4 regions of the Peribacillus sp. NPDC058075 genome follow, and region 1 is predicted to be linked to each of the others. Evidence: riboswitches for the same ligand, from Rfam matches in the RefSeq annotation. Region 1 holds a riboswitch; each other region holds the start of a gene.

Region 1 (5,139 bases):
TATCCGAACAATCCCACAGGTGCTTCTGCAACTGAAAGTTTCTTTGATGAGACCGTCTCTTTTGCAAAAGAGCATTCAATTTGTGTGGTCCACGACTTCGCGTATGGGGCGATAGGATTCGACGGAAAAAAACCAATAAGCTTTCTCCAGTCAGAGGGAGCGAAGGAAATAGGAATAGAAATATACACACTATCGAAAACATACAATATGGCAGGGTGGAGAGTCGGATTCGCAGTGGGGAATAAGAGTGTCATAGAAGCTCTTGAACTATTACAAGACCATCTTTATGTGAGTCTCTTCCCGGCGATACAAGAAGCTGCGGCAAGCGCTTTGCTTGACTCGCAAACCTGTGTAGAGCAGTTAGTGCAGATGTACGAAGGGCGAAGGAATGTTTTCATAGAGGGATTGAGGGCAATCGGCTGGGATGTCAAAGCTCCTGCGGCATCATTTTTTGCCTGGCTCAAGGTACCTAAAGGTTTTACGTCCGAGACTTTTGCAGACTATTTATTAACGCGTGCACATGTTGCTGTTGCTGCAGGGAATGGATTTGGTGAATTTGGCGAAGGATACGTCAGGGTAGGGCTGCTGACTTCGGAAGAACGGCTGAAAGAGGCTGTAGAACGGATAAGTAGATTAAATATATTTTAACCACAATGATAAATCCGATTAATTCACCCTAAAATAGTTAAAACTTATTGACAAAGTAGGAATTACCTGTCAGAATACAAAATAAATTCTTAATCTTTCGATACTTGGATGCAAATATATATATCAGCGTTTTCTTATTTTGAGCAGGTGGAGGGACTAGCCCTATGAAGCCCAGCAACCGACCGTAATTCCATTGTAAAATGGGGCGGAATTCTTCGCCGGATTTTTCTTGAAATCCACAAGGCACGGTGCTAATTCTTGCAGCCAATGGCTGGGAGATAAGAAGATGGCTTTTTAAAGCCTCTTCTTTATGAAGGGGCTTTTGCCATTTTGAGACCATTTCAGGTTAATGACATCGAGAGTTTACTAACGTGATATAGGAGTGATCAAATGAGCGAGATAGTCGCTACTTATTTAATTCATGATTCTAAGGGAAATCATGAGAAAAAAGCAGAGAGCATTGCCTTAGGATTGACTGTCGGGACATGGACGGACCTGCCCCATTTGGTCCAGAAACAACTGGAAAAACATAAGGGACGCGTCGTATCGGTGACACCGCTTTCTGAAGAAGAGAGGGCAAACAGCTACTTTAATCGTAAAATATACCGGTCGCTTATTAAAATTGCCTATCCGGCAAGGAATTTCTCCAATGATTTACCTGCAATCCTCACGACGGTCTTCGGCAAACTTTCATTGGACGGAGAAATAAAACTTATCGACTTGGATTTTGTCGGCGATATTCAAAAAGCCTTTCCCGGGCCGCAATTTGGCATTGAAGGCATTAGGAAAAAGGTTGGCGTATTTAACCGGCCTCTGGTGATGAGTATCTTTAAAGGTGTATTAGGAAGAGACCTGACATTCCATAATGAGCAATTGAGGCAACAAGCATTAGGAGGTGTCGACCTAGTTAAAGATGATGAGATCCTCTTCGACCAGGAACTGACTCCATTTTTCGATAGAATAAGAACGGGAAAAAGAATATTGAATGATGTCTATGAAACCACTGGCCACCGTACTTTATATGCTGTCAATCTATCAGGGAAAACATTCGAATTATTGGATAAGGCAGAGCAAGCGGCTGATGCAGGGGCAGATGCCTTGTTGTTCAACGTTCATACATATGGTTTGGATGTATTGCAGGCCTTGAGTGAACATGATCGTATCAAGCTGCCGATCATGGCGCACCCTGCATATAGCGGGGCATTGGCAGCCTCATCATTTTATGGGGTCGGCTATCCATTATTGCTTGGTAAATTAGTAAGGTTATCAGGTGCGGATTTATCCTTGTTCCCGTCCCCTTATGGAAATGTCGCACTTGAAAAAAAGGAGACCTTGGCGATTGCTGAAGCTCTGACAAAAGATGAACTTTCATGGAAAAAAGCCTTCCCTGTTCCTTCTGCTGGCATTCATCCGGGCATGGTTCCGGACCTAATCAAGGACTTTGGAATCGATAGTGTGATTAATGCCGGAGGTGGAATTCACGGGCATCCTGATGGAGCAGAGGGCGGAGCAAAGGCTTTCCGTTCTGCTGTGGAAACCGTACTGGCAGGAAAGGACCTATCTGAAGCGGCTGCTGAGGATGAAACACTAAAAAAAGCTCTTGTGTTATGGGGAGGCCTATAAGAAATAATGAAACCGATCATCTTTTGTGATTTTGACGGAACGATCACCAACACGGATAATATCATTTCCATCATGAAGAAATTTGCGCCTCCGGAATGGGAAGCGTTGAAAGACGGTGTCCTTCAGCAAAAAATCAGTATATCTTCAGGAGTAGGGGATATGTTTTCCCTGCTTGATAGCGGCTTGAAGGATGACATCATCCAATATGTAAGAAAGACGGCTGGCATTCGTCCAGGGTTTAATGAATTCGTTGAGTATACGAAACAAGTTAACATCCCTTTATATATTGTAAGCGGAGGCATGGATTTTTTCATTGCACCGCTTTTAAATGATATCTTGCCAACAGAGTCCGTTTATTGCAACCATGCATTTTTTGATAAGGAAAAGATTTATATTGAGTGGCCACATGCTTGTGATGATCAATGTAATAATGATTGCGGTTGCTGCAAGCCATCCATTATGAGGGAAATAGCGGGTGCAGAAGATTTTACATTCGTAATTGGAGATTCAGTAACGGATTTTGAAGCTGCCAAACAGGCCGATTTTGTCATAGCCCGTGACATACTGCTTGAAAAATGCGATAGGGAAGGGATTCCACATCAAGGATTTGAAACGTTTTTTGATGTCATTGATATTTTAAAGCAGCAGGAGGCGGTTAAAGCATGAACATTCATTCTAAGGAATGGCAGGAGCTGGCAGATATTAAAGTTGAACTGGCCGAAAGGGATTGGTTTATGGGAACTAGCGGGAATTTGTCCATTCGGGAGCCCAAAAGCCCTTTCTTTTATATTACGGCAAGCGGTAAGGATAAAAGGAAACAATCGGATTCGGACTTTTTACTGGTGGATTTAAAAGGAAAGCCAGTTGAAGAAACGAACCTAAGACCATCGGCCGAAACTTTACTTCATACAGTCATTTACCGGAAAACGAATGCGAACTGTGTACTCCATGTCCATACAGTTGAAAATAATGTGATATCCGAATTGTACGGAGATGAAGGCCAAGTTTCTTTTCGTAATCATGAAATCATTAAAGCGACCGGTCGGTGGGATGAGGATTCGGAACTTCGGATCCCTATCATATATAATCATGCTGACATTCCGCTGTTATCCGATAAGTTCGAGTCACATGTCGAAGAAGACTCTGGCGCCGTGCTGATCCGCAATCATGGTATTACGGTTTGGGGTAAAAGCGGACTCGAAGCAAAGAGAATACTTGAAGCTTGCGAATTTTTATTTCAATATCAAATGTTGCTTAATCAACAAAAGGCGTTTGCAGGTTCTTTAAGATAAACACTCATAGAGGAGGAATGAATGATGGCGACAATCAGATTCCATGAAACAAACGAGGTTATTGAAAACGGTGAACAGGTAAAAGAATTTTTAGAAACACAAGGGGTTATTTATGAGCAATGGGACATTTCTAAATTACCGGCCCATCTCGTGGAAAAATACGATTTAACAGATGCTGACAAGGAGGAAATCCTTGTAGCATTCCAATCAGAGATAACGGAAATCTCGGAAAGAAGAGGTTATAAAGCGCATGATATCATCACATTATCCGATGCGAATCCGAACTTGGATCAAATGCTTGAAAACTTTAAGCAGGAACATCACCATGAAGATGATGAAGTGCGTTTCATAGCGGGCGGAACGAGTATCTTTGCCATTGAAGGCAAAGATAACCAGTGGTTTGATGTACGCCTTAATCCAGGAGATCTTATTAGCGTTCCAGAATCAACAAGACATTATTTCACGCTTGCAGAGGATAGGAAAACTGTTGCTGTCCGCATTTTCGTTACAGCGGCAGGATGGGTGCCGATTTACGAAAAAGACGAAGTCCAAGCATGAATCAATGTTAAAAAACCAGCTTAAGAGCTGGGTTCAATTTGTCGAGAAAAGGAAAACGGAATGGTATCGTCCTGAAACTATGATTTTTTAAAACAAGACCAGATTCCCTAATGTTTTTTTACTGTATTCCTTATTGAATTGAAGAAATTTGCGACACTCCTGCCGAATAACTGGCTAGCCTAGACCCCACAGACGCTTGCGTCGAGGAGGCTTGGCAGACAGTCGGCGGAAAGAGAGCGAATTTCTCAAATCGACTGTAACGATTCTAAATAAAAACTTGCAGTCGAACTCGGTTTTCTTCAAATTTGTCTATGTCTGAAACCAGCTTAAGGGCTGGTTTTTTTATTTGGATCGGCAAGTGCGTTAGTATGATAAGTATGATAAAATTTAACCGAATCGAATTTAACCGGATTATAGGAGCAGATAAGAATGAATACAACCGAAGTATACATATTGGGCGGCTTTCTCGGCAGCGGGAAAACGACGCTTCTTCGAAATATATTAAAGCAGGAAAGTGACGCGGGCAGAAAAGTGGCCGTGCTTTTAAATGAGCTCGGCAGTGTATCGGTTGACAGCGGACTCATTGGTGATGAAGTGCCTCTGAAGGAGTTGTTTGACGGGTGCATCTGCTGCACAATTCAAGATAAATTGGAGGTTCAGCTTCATGAATTGCTAACCGAAAATGACCTGGATGCGGTTTATATTGAAACGACGGGTGCTGCCCATCCAGTTGAAGTATTGGATGGCATCATGTCGCCGATTTTCGCCAAAAGGCTGGAGTATAAAGGGATTATCACGGTAGTCGATTTATTAAGGTGGCGCGATCGCGAGGAACTGTCTCCGCAGCTTCGACAGCTGCTTGCCGAGCAAATTCACCATGCCGATTTCATTTTAATGAATAAAGCGGATTTAGTAAGTGAGATGGAGGCCGCACAGCTGATATATACGATACAGGCACTGAATACGGATGCTGTATGTTTATTGACGGAGTATGCAGACGTTTCCTTAAAATCATTGC
Region 2 (5,139 bases), 150 kb from region 1:
ATTGTTCATGATCTACTCCTCTTTTCTTTATGGTTTTTGTCACATAATAACTTCCATAGCACAACAAAATAAATGGAATGCCACAATATAGTGCAATTCGTTGTGTAGGATCAAATGCAATTCCTATGCAAGAAGCCAGGCATAGGATAAAAGAAACGATTGGCACGAGTGGATAAAATGGCGTTCGATAAGCCAAGTCATTTACTGAATTTCCTTCGTTTATATATCGTCTGCGAAATAGAAACTGTGACACGCTAATACTCATCCAAACTACCACCACGGCAAGTCCAGAAATGGATACAAGCACTATGTAAACAGTATCCGGTGCAATAATACTCGAGAACAGGGCTAAGCTGCCGCCCAACATACTGAAAAGGACTGCATGTATCGGAACTCCCCGTTTTGTCAATTTTGCAAATATTGGTGATATAGTTTCCTTATCTGCAAGTGACCAAAGCATTCTGGATGATGCATACAGTCCCGAGTTTGCAGCAGACAAAATGGCAGTTAATATGACAAAGTTCATAATATCCGCTGCATACGGCACACCAATTCGTTCAAGAACTGCCACAAAGGGGCTTTCTAATACGCTTGCATCCGAAATAGGCAATAATGCGGATAAGACAACGATGGTTCCTACAAAAAAGATAATCAATCTCCATAAAGTCATACGGATTGCCTTTGGTATCGTTTTTTCAGGATTCACAGTTTCTCCAGCTGCAATTCCGATTAATTCAGTTCCAGAGAATGCGAAATTCACCGCAAGCATCGTCATTAGAATGGCAAAAGCACCATTCGGAAATAAACCTTCACTTGTAAAATTGGAGAATAACGGAGCGGATTGTGAATGAATGATTGGAATAAAACCCAGCATTGCCGCTGCTCCCAAAATAATAAAAATCACAATGGCAAATACCTTTATAGACGCAAACCAGAATTCGGATTCAGCGAAAAATTTAACGGTCCACGCATTTAATGCCAAGACCAAAATGGCAAATAGTGCACTCCATATCCAGACATTGATTGATGGAAACCATCTCTGCATCAACAATCCTGCAGCCGTGAATTCCGAACCTAGTGCAACAGTCCACGTTAGCCAATACAACCAGGCTACTGTATACCCTGTCCCAGGACCTATGTATTTAGCTGAGTAGCTATGAAACGCACCTGTCTCGGGCATATGTACTGCCAGTTCACCTAGACATAGCATGACTAGATAAACCACTAATGCCCCAATCAGATACGAGAGGATGGTGCCGAATGGGCCAGCCTGTTGAATCGTATAACCCGAACTTAAGAATAAACCTGTTCCAATCACCCCGCCAAGCGATAGCATTATTATATGCCGTGCCTGCATTTCCCTTTGAAATTCATGCTTCCTTTTGTTCTCCATTCTTACTCTCCTTTATCCTGCATCCAGAAAAAACGAAAACGCACTCTAAAAAAGAGTGCGTTACTGACAAATAAACACGTACGGTCTTATCTATCAAGGTTTCACCCCCGGGAATTAGCACAGTGTCATTGCAGACCTGTTGCTGAGGTTTCATAGGGCCAGTCCCTCCACCTCTCTGGATAAGAAATTATTTTTTTATAACTTTATCAATCTATGAAAAAATTGTCAAGTTTTGTTTCGATTTGTAAAGAATTCCTTTAAAGTCCAAACGAACATCGCACCTTTGGCATAGATATGAACTTGTTTTTGGAACAGTCGCTTAAAGTATTAGAATTGCAGATAATGCTAACGAAAAAAATGACGACACCTTAAAAGATGACGCCATTTTTCTTTCATATTCCTTAAGGTCGTTCTATGTCAAATAATTCCCCTAGTTTTGTATAAGTATGACCCGCTAATCTTGCTACAGGTTTTAGCCCATTCTGGTCAATTCGGCCTTTATGGTAAATCTCCTGCTCTATATGATAGCAGACTATTTTCCCTATCAATAAATCACAACCAGGTTTATTCTTGGAACCTGCCAATGGTATCGCATGCTCCAATGTGCATTCAAAGCGTACCTTCGCTTCTTGCAATCCTGGTACCGACACCTTATCACTAACAGCCTGTGTGAAATTGGTAAGACCCAATTCACTTTCGTCAGACGGGAGTTCCTTGGCCGTTCGATTTGCATCAGCAACATTATCTTCATCAGTGATATGAACAACGAATTCACCTGTTTGAATTGCATTTCGGGCCGTGTCCTTCGAAATTCCTTCTTTCCGTTGAACTGAAATGGAAATCATCGGAGGATTGGAACTGACTATGTTAAAAAAACTGAACGGAGCTATATTGATTGTACCGGTTTCGGACTGTGTCGTAACCAGGGCTATTGGTCTCGGTATGATGCTTCCAGTCAAAAACTTATAATTTTCCCGTTCAGTAAGGCTTTCAGGATTAACTGAAATCATCTTCATCCCTCTCATTCTTATAAAAAGTTCTTTTGAAACCATGAACCTGCTGCATCAACCTCTGAACGTGTTAACTGATGACCGTAATGTTCCCAGTGAACATCCACCGCAGCACCAGCTTGCAGTAATAGTTGATTAAGTTCTTCCGTTTCTTCTGCCGGGCAAATCGGATCGTTTTTACCTGCAGCGATGAATACAGGTATATCCGAAAGGGACGGCAAAGCAATGCCGCGTCTAGGCACCATAGGATGATGAAGAATCGCTCCTTGTAATGCCCCTTCGAAATGGAACATCAAACTTGCTGCTATGTTTGCACCATTAGAATAACCTAATGCCACCACTCTGTCACGATCGAAGTCATATTGTCCGGACGCTGATTCCAAGAAGTCATAAAGCTCCTTCGTACGGAAAATCAAATCTTCTTCATCAAAAACTCCTTCAGCCAGCCGGCGGAAATATCGAGGCATTCCGTTTTCAAGTACATTTCCCCGTACGCTCAATACGGATGAACCCGGTGAAACCATTTCCGCTAACGGCAAGAGATCTGTTTCCGTTCCGCCAGTGCCATGTAAAAGTAAAAGCAACGGTGCCTCCGGATTAGTTCCTTTTTGAAAAATATGCTTCATCATTTATCCTCCTCTAGTACCCTCGGCACTGCCGGCAGTAACGTTTTCTCCATGATCTCCCTTTTTTCTTCCAGCCATGGCGGCAGCATTAATTTACTTCCCATCGTTTCCTTCGTTTCATCATGAGCAAATCCAGGTGGATCTGTGGCAACTTCAAAGAGTATGCCTCCATCTTCCCTGAAATAAATGGCATCAAAGTATTGGCGGTCTTTAAAGGGTGTCACGGCATAGCCATGCTTTGCGATATGCCCCCTCCATTCTTCATGATCTTCATTGTCGCTTGCACGCCATGCAAGATGATGGACAGTTCCCACTCCGATTTTCCCATTAGGCAAAACCGTTTTTTTAACATCTATCAAATTTCCGATGCCCGATGTGGATTTGAAGCGGATGAAATCGCCCTCTTCCCCCATCTTTTGCAAACCCAGCACTTCCTCTAATAGTTCCATCGTTTTGATCGGTTTCGACGTCAATAATACAGCACCGCCGAATCCCTTGACCGCCTTGTCAGCTGGTACACCGCCGAATGACCACTCGCTATTTTTACCCTCTTTACGCTCAACCAGTTCAAGTTGCAATCCATGTGGGTCCTGAAAGCCTAGATAATCCTCGCCAAAACGGGAAATCTTTTCAAAGTCTATGTTAAATTTACCTAGGCGCGTTTCCCAGAAGCCCAATGATCCTTCCGGAACGGCATATGTTGTAATCCCCACTTGTCCGGAGCCAATTGTCCCTCGGTATGCCCCAGGCCAAGGAAAGAAAGTGATGATAGTGCCCGGTGAACCTGATTCATCTCCGAAGTATAAATGATAGGTGCCTGGATCATCAAAATTAACGGTTTTCTTTACCATACGCATCCCCAACACTCCAGCATAAAAATCCACATTCTCTTGAGGATTGCCTACAATGGCGGTTATATGATGTATCCCTGCATTTTGCTTTTGCATGCCCATTACTTCCTTCCCCGTTGATTAATTTGTTGATTTTGTATTCAGTGGTTTTAAATTCGATTCAATATCTTTTCTTTTTGATTCTAAAAATGGCGGCAGGGCAAGGTTCTCACCTAGGTGCTGCTCTGCTTCATCGACTGCAAAACCAGGTCCATCAGTAGCTAGTTCAAATAATATCCCATTCGGCTCCCTAAAATAAAGTGAACGAAAATAAAAGCGGTCCACATATCCAGAGTTAACGAATTTTGATTCACTAATTTTTTCTACCCATTTTCTCAGTTCTTCTTCATTATCCACCCGAAAGGCAACATGGTGTACTCCACCCCTCCCCAACCTTTCCCGAGGAATGTCATTCCTTTCTTCAATATGAAGTTCCGCTCCGGTTCCCCCCTCACCTGTCTCAAAAACGACAATTGGATTTTGCCCCCTGATTGAAGAAGGATATGTTCCTGATTTCCTGAACCCCAATACCTCGGAAAGAACTCTTTCTGTTTGTTCAATATTAGGTACAGTAAGTTTTACCGGTCCTAATCCAAGGATGAAATACTCTTTCGGTACCGGGCTTCCATCCCATGGTGATCCTCCTTGAACGCCGTTATTATCCTGATCTGAAACCAGAAGTAGCCTCTGCCCTTCAGGATCTTTAAAAGAAAGCACCTTCCTTTCAAAAATGCTCGATATTTCATCATGCTCAACATTGAATTCCACAAACCGTTTTTTCCAATATCCTAGAGCTTCATCATCTCTCACCCTTAAAGAAATTTCTGAAATGCTATTGTTTCCCTCATGAGTGCGGGCAGCATTGGGAATTTCAAAAAACGTCAATTCCGTACCCGGAGTACCAATTTGATCTCCATAAAATAAGTGATACACACGAACATCATCTTGATTCACCGTTTTTTTGATTAATCGCATCCCTAAGACTTTTGTGTAGAAATCAAAGTTATTTCCCGCTTTAGCTGTAATCGCCGAAACATGATGTAATCCTTTTAATTCCATCCTTACCACTCCTATCTTTATAAATCTCCCCTTACGGAGATGAATTAATTCGCAAATAATATCTCGAATTCGAGGTATTTAACCTAATATATAATACTTTTAATGCAAATATCTTGATTTAAAGATAAATGATAGCGATAAATTTGTCAACCATTTTCATT
Region 3 (5,139 bases), on a different contig from region 1:
GCAGTTCTTCATCCCATTTCAGTTCATGGATATTGTACATCAATGTCCGGGATGCATTGGAATAGTCCGTTACATGAGCCTTGCCTCCTGATAGCTTCCAGATCAGCCAAGTATCGATGGTACCGAATAATAGCTTGCCTTCATCCGCCTTTTGTCGTGCCCCTTCCACATTATCGAGGATCCATTTCACTTTCGTTCCGGAAAAATAGGCATCTATCAACAATCCCGTTTTATCCCGGAATAGATCATTAAGTCCCTTTTCCTTCAAATCATCACAGATTTCACTTGTTTGCCTGGACTGCCATACAATCGCATTATAAACAGGGGTACCTGTTTCCTTATCCCAAACGACGGCCGTTTCACGCTGATTAGTGATCCCGATCCCGGCAATTTGCTCTGGCTTTACACCGGATTCAGATAGTACACCTGCAATCACTGCCAGGATCGATCCCCAAATCTCATTGGCGTTATGCTCGACCCAGCCTGGTTTAGGGAAATGCTGCGTGAATTCCTTTTGGGAGGAATGGACGATTTCCCCCTTTTCGTTAAATAAAATCGCCCGCGAACTTGTTGTTCCTTGATCTAATGATAAAATGTATTTTTCCATTGTGTATGCCCCTCCTTTTAATTAACTGGCGATATTTCTGCTTTCCATTTCATGTGACTGTTTTTTACCAAAAGCATAGGCTAATATCAATAGTACCAGGCTTGCACCCAAAACAGACCAAAATCCTGCTGTTATTTCCCCCTTAAAGAATGCTTGATAACAAACGGCACCAAGTGAACCCCCAACAATCGGTCCAACGACCGGAATCCATGAATAGCCCCAATTAGAATTGCCTTTACCAGGTATCGGCAGCAAAAAGTGAGCGATGCGCGGACCCAGATCGCGGGCCGGGTTAATGGCGTATCCTGTCGTTCCGCCAAGTGACATCCCGATCACGACAATCAATAACCCGACTGCGAATGGGTTTAGACCCTCTGTAAAATCATTGGCACCTATAAATAATAATCCAAGAACAAGGATGTAAGTTCCAATCATCTCACTTAATAGATTTGAAAATGTGTGCGGGATCGCAGGTGAAGTCGCGAACACACCAAGCTTCGCTCCTGGATCATCCGTTGCTTTCCAATGTGGCAAATAGTGCAGGAATACTAGAGTTGCGCCCAGGATTGCGCCAATCATTTGGGCAACGATGTAACCGGGCACATCACTCCAAGGAAATTCTCCAATAATGGCAAACCCTACTGTGACCGCCGGGTTTAAATGCGCCCCGCTTATGGATCCCACTGCAAAAACACCCATGGTAACGGCCAATCCCCACGCAATCGTGACAACGATCCAGCCGGCATCTTTTGCATAGGAACCCTTTAAGGATGACCCAGCCCCAATACCTGCTCCGAATACAACTAATATCATCGTGCCTAACACTTCTCCCCAAAATGGAGTCATGATAAAACCCCTCCCCTGATAATTTTTTAAACCTTGCCAACAAATAAAAGGAGATCCACAGCAGAACTATCTTCATAAATAAATTATGAATAGATCTGTTGTGAATCTCCTAGTCTCCGTCACATATATTAACTTGTACTGTAAAATATACTAGGTTATGAAAACGCTGTCAATATTTTGTGAAAAATTAATCTATTTTTCTGTATTTTTTTCAATTTCCCCCTATTAGACGATATCCCATAATTCAGTTTTGGAAGTGGTGATCGACGACGCTCCGGCATCAAGAGCGTTCAGGACTTCATCCGAAGTACGTATGAGGCCACCTGCAAAAATGGGTGTCTGCAATCGTTCCTTCACTTCTTTTATCATCCATGGCATGGCACCCGGCAACACCTCGATATAATCCGGCTTGGTTTTCTGCACCAGCTTATAACTTTTCTCAAGCGCATGTGAGTCTATTAAAAAGATTCGCTGGATCGCAATGACCCCCTTTTGCTTTGCCTTCAATATTACGCTTGATTTAGTCGAAATCAGCCCATAGGGATTATATTCCTGACAAATGAATTCTGTCGCGTACTCATCACTTCTTATGCCATGGATCAAATCGACATGATAAATCATTTTCTTATTATGCTGCTTTGCCATCATACTTACATTTTTCAATTGTGATATATGCAAATCAAGAAACACACCTATTTCATAGGAGCTTTCTAGAAATCTTTCAAAATCCTTCATGCTTGCTGAAGCAGGTAAAATCTTTTGATCCATCATTATCCTCCTCATTCCCAGAAAAACTCAAAACTTCAAGTTATTTAGTATATTTTAAAGAGCTTGATTTATCAATCACATTTTTTTCATGACCAATCTCACCATAACACTAACATACCTGGCACTCCCTTTATAGATTGCGGATAAGGTTGTATGTAAAATATCCCTTAACTCATAATGAGAGTTTCATTTTCAATGCACCTTCGACAAGTTCATACGATTTAATTGTGCCCACTGGAATTTTTCTCACGATGTCCCAAGCATTAACATTCATTTTGATCGCTCTTTTTTCATATTCAAAAAATGGCGGTCTGTTAAATATCCTTTGGTTGATGAAATTCCTGTCAATTGGTTCCATTTCCACTAATTCAAATGATATCGTTCTTTTTTCCACAGAAACCGGTTTTAATGTAATCCGGAAAGCTACGTTTTTCTTAAACATCATTTTTTTCACTTCCATCGTTCCGGAAAGCACAATATGCTTTGGCGTAATCTCGACTTTAATATCCGGACCAGAGGATTTCATTTTTATGATTCTCTCTATCATAGCTTCAGTAACCGTTATCGGTATGCCATTTTTGAATGGATTGAATGTACTCATCCTCGCATTCCCTCCCTACTCAAAGCATATGCCGGGTTCCCCGATGCAGTTAACATTTCTGCCCAAATTAATAATCGGTAAATTCTAAATTTTCCACCTTCAACGCTTGACCTTTGTACAAACTACCTGTATAGTCATACTTAATTCAATAGACAACTCTTATCAAGAGAGGTGGAGGGACTGGCCCTTTGATGCCTCAGCAACAGACGATTCATGTACTGTGCTAATTCCAGAAGTGTAAAAACTTGAAGATAAGAAGAGTATATAGCTTCGTTGCCTACACCTCTTCTTATTTTTAAGAAGAGGTTTTTTATTTTTAAAGAGAAAGAAGGAATGCAACATGTCAATCACATTAACGAAAGCGCCATTCAGGGCCGACCACGTTGGAAGTTTATTAAGACCAGAACGTTTACATATTGCCAGAAAGAACTATAAGGAAGGTACCATTTCAGCAGAGCGTCTTCGTGAAGTTGAGACCGAAGAAATCAATCGGATTGTCGAAAAACAAATTGAAGTTGGATTAGAGGCCGTTACCGACGGTGAGTTCAGACGAACATGGTGGCACTTCGACTTCCTCGAACATTTAAATGGCATCGAGGGATATGTGACTGAAAAAGGTCTCACGTTCGATGGTGTGGAAACAGAGAGATATAACGTTCGCAATACCGGGAAGGTTTCATTCAATCCTGAACATCCCTTCATCCGTGATTTCATTGAATTGAACAAAATCGTGAACGGACGTGCCGTGGCCAAGCAAACCATTCCCAGTCCGAATCAATTATTTGCTGCAGGCATTCATAATGAAGACGTCTACCCTGATATTGAAGACTATGCAAATGATATCATCAAGGCGTATCAGCATGCTTTGAAAGCCTTTTATGAAGCAGGTGTGCGTTATCTTCAATTGGATGATGTTTATATTGCCAGACTTTCAGCTCCGGATTTCCAGTTCAAAGATGGAAAATATACGAGGGAACAGTTAATCGACCTTGCACTTCGCGTAATTAATGGCGCATTGGAAGGAAAACCAGAAGACCTTGTCGTCACCACACACCTCTGTCGTGGGAACTACCAGTCAACTTGGGCGTTTGAAGGAAGCTATGCCCGTATCGCCCCAACTTTATTGGCAAAAGAAAAAGTCGATGGATTCTTCCTGGAATATGACGATCAACGCTCAGGGGATTTCAAACCATTGGAATTCATTCCAAATGGCGGGGCACGGGTCGTACTGGGTGTCGTCACTTCAAAAAATGGAGAAATCGAAGACAAGGAAGCAGTCAGGGCTCGCATCAAGGAGGCATCAGACTTCGTTCCTCTCGAACAATTATGCTTAAGCCCGCAATGCGGCTTTGCCTCCACCCATCACGGCAACAAGCTGACCGAAGACCAGCAATGGGAAAAACTGAAATTCGTTGTTGATGTAGCAAAAGAAGTATGGGAATGATTCATCTTTACATGTAACGTAAAAGCTAGGCACTTTAAGAAGGCCTAGCTTTTCTTCAAAACAGCTCAATAAAATGTTTTGCCGTTTTTGAAAGATAACGATCTTGTCTAAAAACCAAAGCTATATTCGATTGAATTGAAGAATCGATAATATCCAACACTTTCACTCCTTTTATAATATGAGGTGAAACAGCTGATTTCGGAACAATACTCGCCCCAACTCCAGCTGAAACCAGTGAGAGCAGAACATTTACATCATGGCATTCGCATAAAATATTTGGCTGTATTTCCCGCTTTTTAAATTCCTCGATAATTTCTTCATAAATCCCTTGTCCTTTTTCCCTATGCACTAAAAGCAATGGGATATTTTCAATATCCTTTAAATGGACCCTATCCTTCGAAGTGAAACTGTCCCACCCCTCAGGTACAACAAAAACATTCGGCACTTGTCCTATGTTCAAAATGGAAAGACCCTTCATCTCGACAGGTAAATGAACAATGGCAAGTTCAATATCCTGATTCTCCAAATAATTACTTATTTCATATGGATCTCCTGCGAATATTTTAAAGGCAACGGAAGGATATTTTTTCTTGAAATTATTAATTTTATCAGGTAAATAAGACATATAAGCAAGTACGGAACCTACTGAAAGGGTACCTTTAATTCCCTCACCCGTTTCCTTCACTTCGAGCAAGGAGTCCTCGAAATATTGCAGCATATTCTTAGCCTTCTCGTAAAGTACCCTCCCAGCTTCGGTCAACTCCATACTTTTACCGTTCCTTTTTCGCTCAAGTAAAGTAGTCCCTAATTCTTCTTCCATAAGGCGGAGCTGCTGGCTTAATGGCGGCTGTGACATATTCAATTTTTTTGCTG
Region 4 (5,139 bases), 310 kb from region 1:
TATTGACTCCAACGTAGTTCAGACCATCTTGCTTTTGTTTATGGATGCCATAGAAATAACCGGCATTCCATCCCTTCACCGCACTTTCACCCTTTTCAGGAAGCGGACCGGTGTATTCGATCAATTTATCCTTGAATTGTTCAGGACCCCAATCAGCGACAAGGAATTTCAATCGTGAGCGATGACGCTTTTCACGGTACCCGAAGTCACGGAATATCGTCGTGATGGCGGCCGCTACTTCGACTGTTTTTTCAGGTGAAATGAATAAATCAAGTTCCTCTGCCAGCATTGGAACGGAGGATAGCCCACCGCCTACTTTTACGTGAAAACCAGCTTCCGTTACTCCATCAATTACTTTAGTTGCCGGATTGAATGAAACACAGTTGATTTCAGCATTTGAAGCATTATGGATATTAGCACTTATGGACATTTTATATTTCCTCGGAAGGTTCGAATAGTCTTCGTTAAGGCGGAAATACTCAAATACATCATGAAGGACTTCGCGTGTATCGAAAAGTTCGTCAGGATCGATGCCTGCCAGTGCATTTCCGATGATATTGCGTGTGATATCACCACAAGCACCAGCCGTAGTCATTCCAACCTTTTCCAAACGATTTAAGATATCCGGGACTTGTTCAATGGTCAGCCAATGGAATTGAATGGCTTGACGGGTTGTAATGTCATATACACCCCTCCCGTAGTCTTTAGCGATGTTTGCTAGCGTTATTTGTTGATCATAAGTCAGGATGCCGCCTGGAATAACGACACGCATCATCCAATAACCAGCTTCTTTTGGCCGTTGCAGGTAGAGACCTGCCCACTTGAACATATCCCAATTTTCTTTAGGGATGGACTCAAAACCATTTGCTGCGTAATGTGGAATATCATCAAATATCTTCAAGCCGTCTTTTTCCAATTTCCAGACTTCGGTTTTATTTTTAGCGATTAGTGGATTTTCCGACCAGAATTTCTCGTAAACCATTATATTTCCTCCCTGATTAAATCGCTTTCTTTGCTGTCAAATAACCGATTACCTGTTCAACGCACTCTTCAATGCTGTATTTGTCGGATTCTAAAATGATTTCCGGTTGTTCAGGTTCTTCGTATGGAGAGTCGATTCCGGTAAAATCTTTAATGATTCCCTTACGTGCCTTGTCATAAAGACCTTTTGGATCACGCACTTCGCACTCTTCGATCGGACACTTTATGTATACTTCAATAAACTCCCCTTCTTCGAGTAAATCACGGACAATCTGCCGATCTGCCCTGAAAGGTGATATGAAGGCGGTCAATACGAACTGCCCACTATCCACGAATAACTTGGAAACCTCACCGATCCGCCTAATGTTCTCGGTTCGATCCTCTTCAGAAAAACCTAAATCTTTATTCAAACCATGACGGATATTATCCCCATCCAAAACATAACTTCGAATCTTCCGATTATATAACTCTTTAGCGACTGCGTTCGCAATCGTTGATTTTCCGGAGCCCGAGAGACCCGTGAACCATAGAACTGTGCTTTCATGGCCATTCTGCTTCCTGCGGAGCTCCTTGGTCAATGACGTTTCATGCCAAGTGACATTCGTACTTTTACTCATTAATAATCCCCCTCTTTATGTGATCCTTCAATTTATGTCCGATCAGTTATAAACTTCATTCTTTTTTAGACCTTCGATCAACACCTCGATGACTTCTTTACGGCTAAAGGTAGCTGGAGGAATTTCTCCATTACGCAGCATTTCCCTTACCTTCGTTCCAGACAGGATGACATGGTCTTCCTTGCCATGCGGACAAGTTTTAGCGGAAGCCATATTGCCACATGCTTTACAGTAAAAACTATGTTCAAAGAATAATAGCGTGATCCCTAACTCATCTGCGCTGAAATTCCCAAAGATTTTTTGAGCATCATATGTGCCATAATAATCGCCCACACCCGCATGATCACGTCCGACGATAAAATGGGTGCAGCCATAATTTTTACGGACCATCGCATGGAAAATGGCTTCTCTAGGTCCTGCATAACGCATGGCAGCTGGGAAAACTGCAAGGGAGACGCGGTCCTTAGGATAATATTTTTCAAGCAGCACTTTATAGCTTTCCATTCTTACATCTGCCGGTATGTCATCGGATTTAGTGGCACCTACGAGAGGATTTAAGAATAAGCCGTCGACAATCTCCAATGCGGTTTTTTGAATGTATTCATGTGCACGGTGAACAGGGTTCCTCGTTTGGAAGCCGACAACCGTTTCCCAGCCTTTTTCAGCAAAAGCTTTCCTTGTCTCGACTGGGTCCAAATAATGAGCTTGAAACTGCGGACGCTCTATTCTCTTGATCAACTTTATTTCCCCGCCGGCATATACATCACCGCGGTTAAATAAATTTTTCACTCCAGGATGCTTCTCATCATCCGTTTGATAAACTAATGTCGCTTCCAATTGCTTATCTGGAGTGTAAATATCGGAAACGGAGAGAACCCCATATGTTTCACCATCATGAGTCAAGGTTACTTCTTCACCTATAGTAAGGGTTTCTGCAATTTCTTCGGTCAAAGGCAGCGTAATCGGGATGCTCCATACATGACCGCTGTTAAGCCTCATATCCTTGACCACTGTCTCATAGTCACTTTTTGTAAAGAATCCATTAATCGGACTGTAGGCACCAGTGCCTATCAATTCAAGATCACTTAAAGCAATTTCATCGATTTCGATTGACTTTGTTATTTTACTAATATCATAATTTGGTTCCCAAAGATCGATTAATGTTCCTCCGTGCGGTAAACTGATTGTCATGCTAATTTCCCCCTATGGTTTCTATTTATTTAAGCCTCTGGTTTTTATTTATTTAAGATAAATGCAATCCGCATTCCGTTTTTTGAGCTCCTTGCCAACGGCCTGAGCGTAAATCATCTGCATTGAAGGCTGGTGCAGTACATGTTTTACATCCAATGCTCGGATATCCATTATCATGCAGGATATTATATGGAAGTCCGTTTTTGTGGGCGTAGCGCCATACATCTTTCCATGTCCAATGTATGAGTGGACATATTTTAACTGACTTGAACTTATTATCCTTATTGATATACTCGGTCAAAGCCCTTGTTTCGGATTGCTCCCTCCGCAGTCCTGAAAGCCATGCTGTTGCCGTTGAAAGCACATCGGTAAGCGGAATGATTTTACGGATGTTACAGCACTTATTGGAATCTCTCACCCATAATTCATCCCCATATTCAGCTGCTTGTTCCTCAAGCGTCAAGGCTGGTTTCTTCATTTCGATCGAAAGCTTTGGATATCGCTTTTTCACTTGCTCGATCAATTGATAAGTTTCCTCAAAATGAACATCTGTATCAAGGAAAACTATTTTGGCAGAAGGATTGACCTTCGCCAATAAATCCGTAAGCACGATGCCTTCGATGCCAAAACTGCAAGCATAGATCAGTTCGTTTCCATAATGGTCATTCGCCCATTGCAGAACTTCCAAAGCACCTTTTGTCTCACTGTCTTCGGGAAATACAGGGAAATCCCCAGTGTTGAAATTTTCATAGTTTATTAATGCAGCCAACTTTGTAGCCCCCTCTAAAAACTTGCTGTATCAGGTTAGAGTAACTGTTGATCAATACCCGTTGTAATCTTCTCCAGTTTGTTTGACTCTAGGAAAAAAGAGACGAATCTAACCAATACTCTCTTTATATCAGTTAAACCCGCCTCTAGTTTTTCTAGTCAGCAGATACCTTATTTAATTCTTAATTTTTCATTTCTTTCCATTTGAATGATTTTACCATCCTGGACAATAAGTGTAATGGATCCATATTTCATAGTATTAAGCATTTCTTGAAGTCGTTCAAATATTTCTTCAAGCTGATTCTCTTTATCCAAGCCTGTTCCTCCTTTAAGAAAATCCGCGAATTTCTTATTTTCACCGCTGATTAAATGAATTTCTTAGATTTATATAATTCCAAACAACCTTACATTGTTATGGTTTGCCTACAACTTTCCAAAAAAACAAAAATCTTTCCATGATGGAAAGATCCCAAGGTAAATATCTTTACCTTATCTTCCAAAATGATCAACATTTTGTTGGAGGTAGCACCTTGCATCGATCATGCAGGTTGCCGGACTTCAAAGGGCCAATTCCCTCCGTCGCTCTGGATAAGTTTTATTATTTTAAATATTAACATATATTTAATCCTTGTCAATGGAGTTTTCTTATAAAATAACTTGGTTTAATATTATGGATGAACTGTTATTTTTATACACACTATTCCAATTATGATTTTATGTTCATGTAAATACGAAAATAGACTCGTCTTTTTAGATAAAACCTCCAAAAAAATGAGTCTATTTTCATTAAGAAGCTATTTATGGCGCCTGTCATCAATTGAAAAAATATTTTTTTTAATTCCAGCCCTTTTTATAGAAGGGAGAATTCATTAATTTCTTAACTGTATCGCTTCTACAAATTCTTGAACTTGACTCTGGACCCGATCAATTAAATGCAAATCATTAATCGGGTTTTCTGAATTCTGTTTATCTATTTCTTTATCAACAAAATATATGCCCTGCAGCGGCTCGCCTTTTAAAATTGAAATTAATGGTTTAAGTGCGTAGTCAATCGCCAATAGATGCCTGTTACTTCCGCCAATCATGATTGGCAGTACTGGCTTACCCTTAAAAGCACCTTCTGGCAGCAAGTCAATCAAGGCCTTCAATACACCTGTATAAGAAGCCTTATAAACCGGTGAACCAATAATGACGCCTCTAGCTGCTTGAATTTTCTCAGAAAGTTTTAAGATATCTTCGCTATTATATTTCCCTTGGAATAAATCATCTGCTGAGAAATCCGTAATTGAGAAATAAGCTGTGGTAAATCCTTCGTTTTCGACTAATGTTTGAATATGTTTTAATGAGATGTCCGTTCTGGACGGAATAGCCGGACTTCCTGATAATATTACGATATCGCTCATTTAATATACCCCTCCAATATTACATGATTTCCAGATAAATCTTCATATACATTTCGTACAGCATGCTTTTATCGTAATAGTCTGAAAAATATAAGTCAAATCTTACACTCTAGTTTAAAGAATTTACTCCATCGGATCTGAAGGAAAACAAAACGGTCATATTTGCGGCTTGATGCTCA

Evidence for each region. Region 1 has a riboswitch for S-adenosylmethionine ahead of mtnW (2,3-diketo-5-methylthiopentyl-1-phosphate enolase). Riboswitches for the same ligand answer to the same signal wherever they lie in the genome.
Region 2: it holds a riboswitch for S-adenosylmethionine, as region 1 does, so the genes downstream of both, mmuP (S-methylmethionine permease) here and mtnW (2,3-diketo-5-methylthiopentyl-1-phosphate enolase) in region 1, are expected to answer to the same signal.
Region 3: it holds a riboswitch for S-adenosylmethionine, as region 1 does, so the genes downstream of both, ACFVS1_RS17800 (5-methyltetrahydropteroyltriglutamate--homocysteine S-methyltransferase) here and mtnW (2,3-diketo-5-methylthiopentyl-1-phosphate enolase) in region 1, are expected to answer to the same signal.
Region 4: it holds a riboswitch for S-adenosylmethionine, as region 1 does, so the genes downstream of both, ACFVS1_RS08430 (YezD family protein) here and mtnW (2,3-diketo-5-methylthiopentyl-1-phosphate enolase) in region 1, are expected to answer to the same signal.

What each region holds. Positions count from the first base shown of each region.
Region 1 is NZ_JBHVSL010000001.1:1,377,864-1,383,002, forward strand. It holds gene ACFVS1_RS06975 (pyridoxal phosphate-dependent aminotransferase) at 1-648, shown strand, start outside; SAM riboswitch class I at 780-933, shown strand; gene mtnW (2,3-diketo-5-methylthiopentyl-1-phosphate enolase) at 1,039-2,271, shown strand; gene ACFVS1_RS06985 (2-hydroxy-3-keto-5-methylthiopentenyl-1-phosphate phosphatase) at 2,278-2,937, shown strand; gene ACFVS1_RS06990 (methylthioribulose 1-phosphate dehydratase) at 2,934-3,563, shown strand; gene ACFVS1_RS06995 (cupin domain-containing protein) at 3,588-4,121, shown strand; gene ACFVS1_RS07000 (CobW family GTP-binding protein) at 4,551-5,139, shown strand, end outside.
Region 2 is NZ_JBHVSL010000001.1:1,531,027-1,536,165, reverse strand. It holds gene mmuM (homocysteine S-methyltransferase) at 1-9, opposite strand, end outside; gene mmuP (S-methylmethionine permease) at 1-1,393, opposite strand, end outside; SAM riboswitch class I at 1,477-1,579, opposite strand; gene ACFVS1_RS07725 (flavin reductase family protein) at 1,795-2,403, opposite strand; gene ACFVS1_RS07720 (alpha/beta hydrolase) at 2,421-3,029, opposite strand; gene ACFVS1_RS07715 (ring-cleaving dioxygenase) at 3,029-3,976, opposite strand; gene ACFVS1_RS07710 (ring-cleaving dioxygenase) at 4,001-4,978, opposite strand.
Region 3 is NZ_JBHVSL010000002.1:16,332-21,470, forward strand. It holds gene glpK (glycerol kinase GlpK) at 1-607, opposite strand, end outside; gene ACFVS1_RS17785 (MIP/aquaporin family protein) at 629-1,453, opposite strand; gene ACFVS1_RS17790 (glycerol-3-phosphate responsive antiterminator) at 1,679-2,221, opposite strand; gene ACFVS1_RS17795 (hypothetical protein) at 2,394-2,822, opposite strand; SAM riboswitch class I at 2,979-3,080, shown strand; gene ACFVS1_RS17800 (5-methyltetrahydropteroyltriglutamate--homocysteine S-methyltransferase) at 3,163-4,266, shown strand; gene ACFVS1_RS17805 (LysR family transcriptional regulator) at 4,322-5,139, opposite strand, start outside.
Region 4 is NZ_JBHVSL010000001.1:1,691,521-1,696,659, reverse strand. It holds gene ACFVS1_RS08450 (nitrite/sulfite reductase) at 1-982, opposite strand, end outside; gene cysC (adenylyl-sulfate kinase) at 999-1,598, opposite strand; gene sat (sulfate adenylyltransferase) at 1,641-2,789, opposite strand; gene ACFVS1_RS08435 (phosphoadenylyl-sulfate reductase) at 2,842-3,546, opposite strand; gene ACFVS1_RS08430 (YezD family protein) at 3,729-3,872, opposite strand; SAM riboswitch class I at 4,044-4,152, opposite strand; gene ssuE (NADPH-dependent FMN reductase) at 4,427-4,960, opposite strand.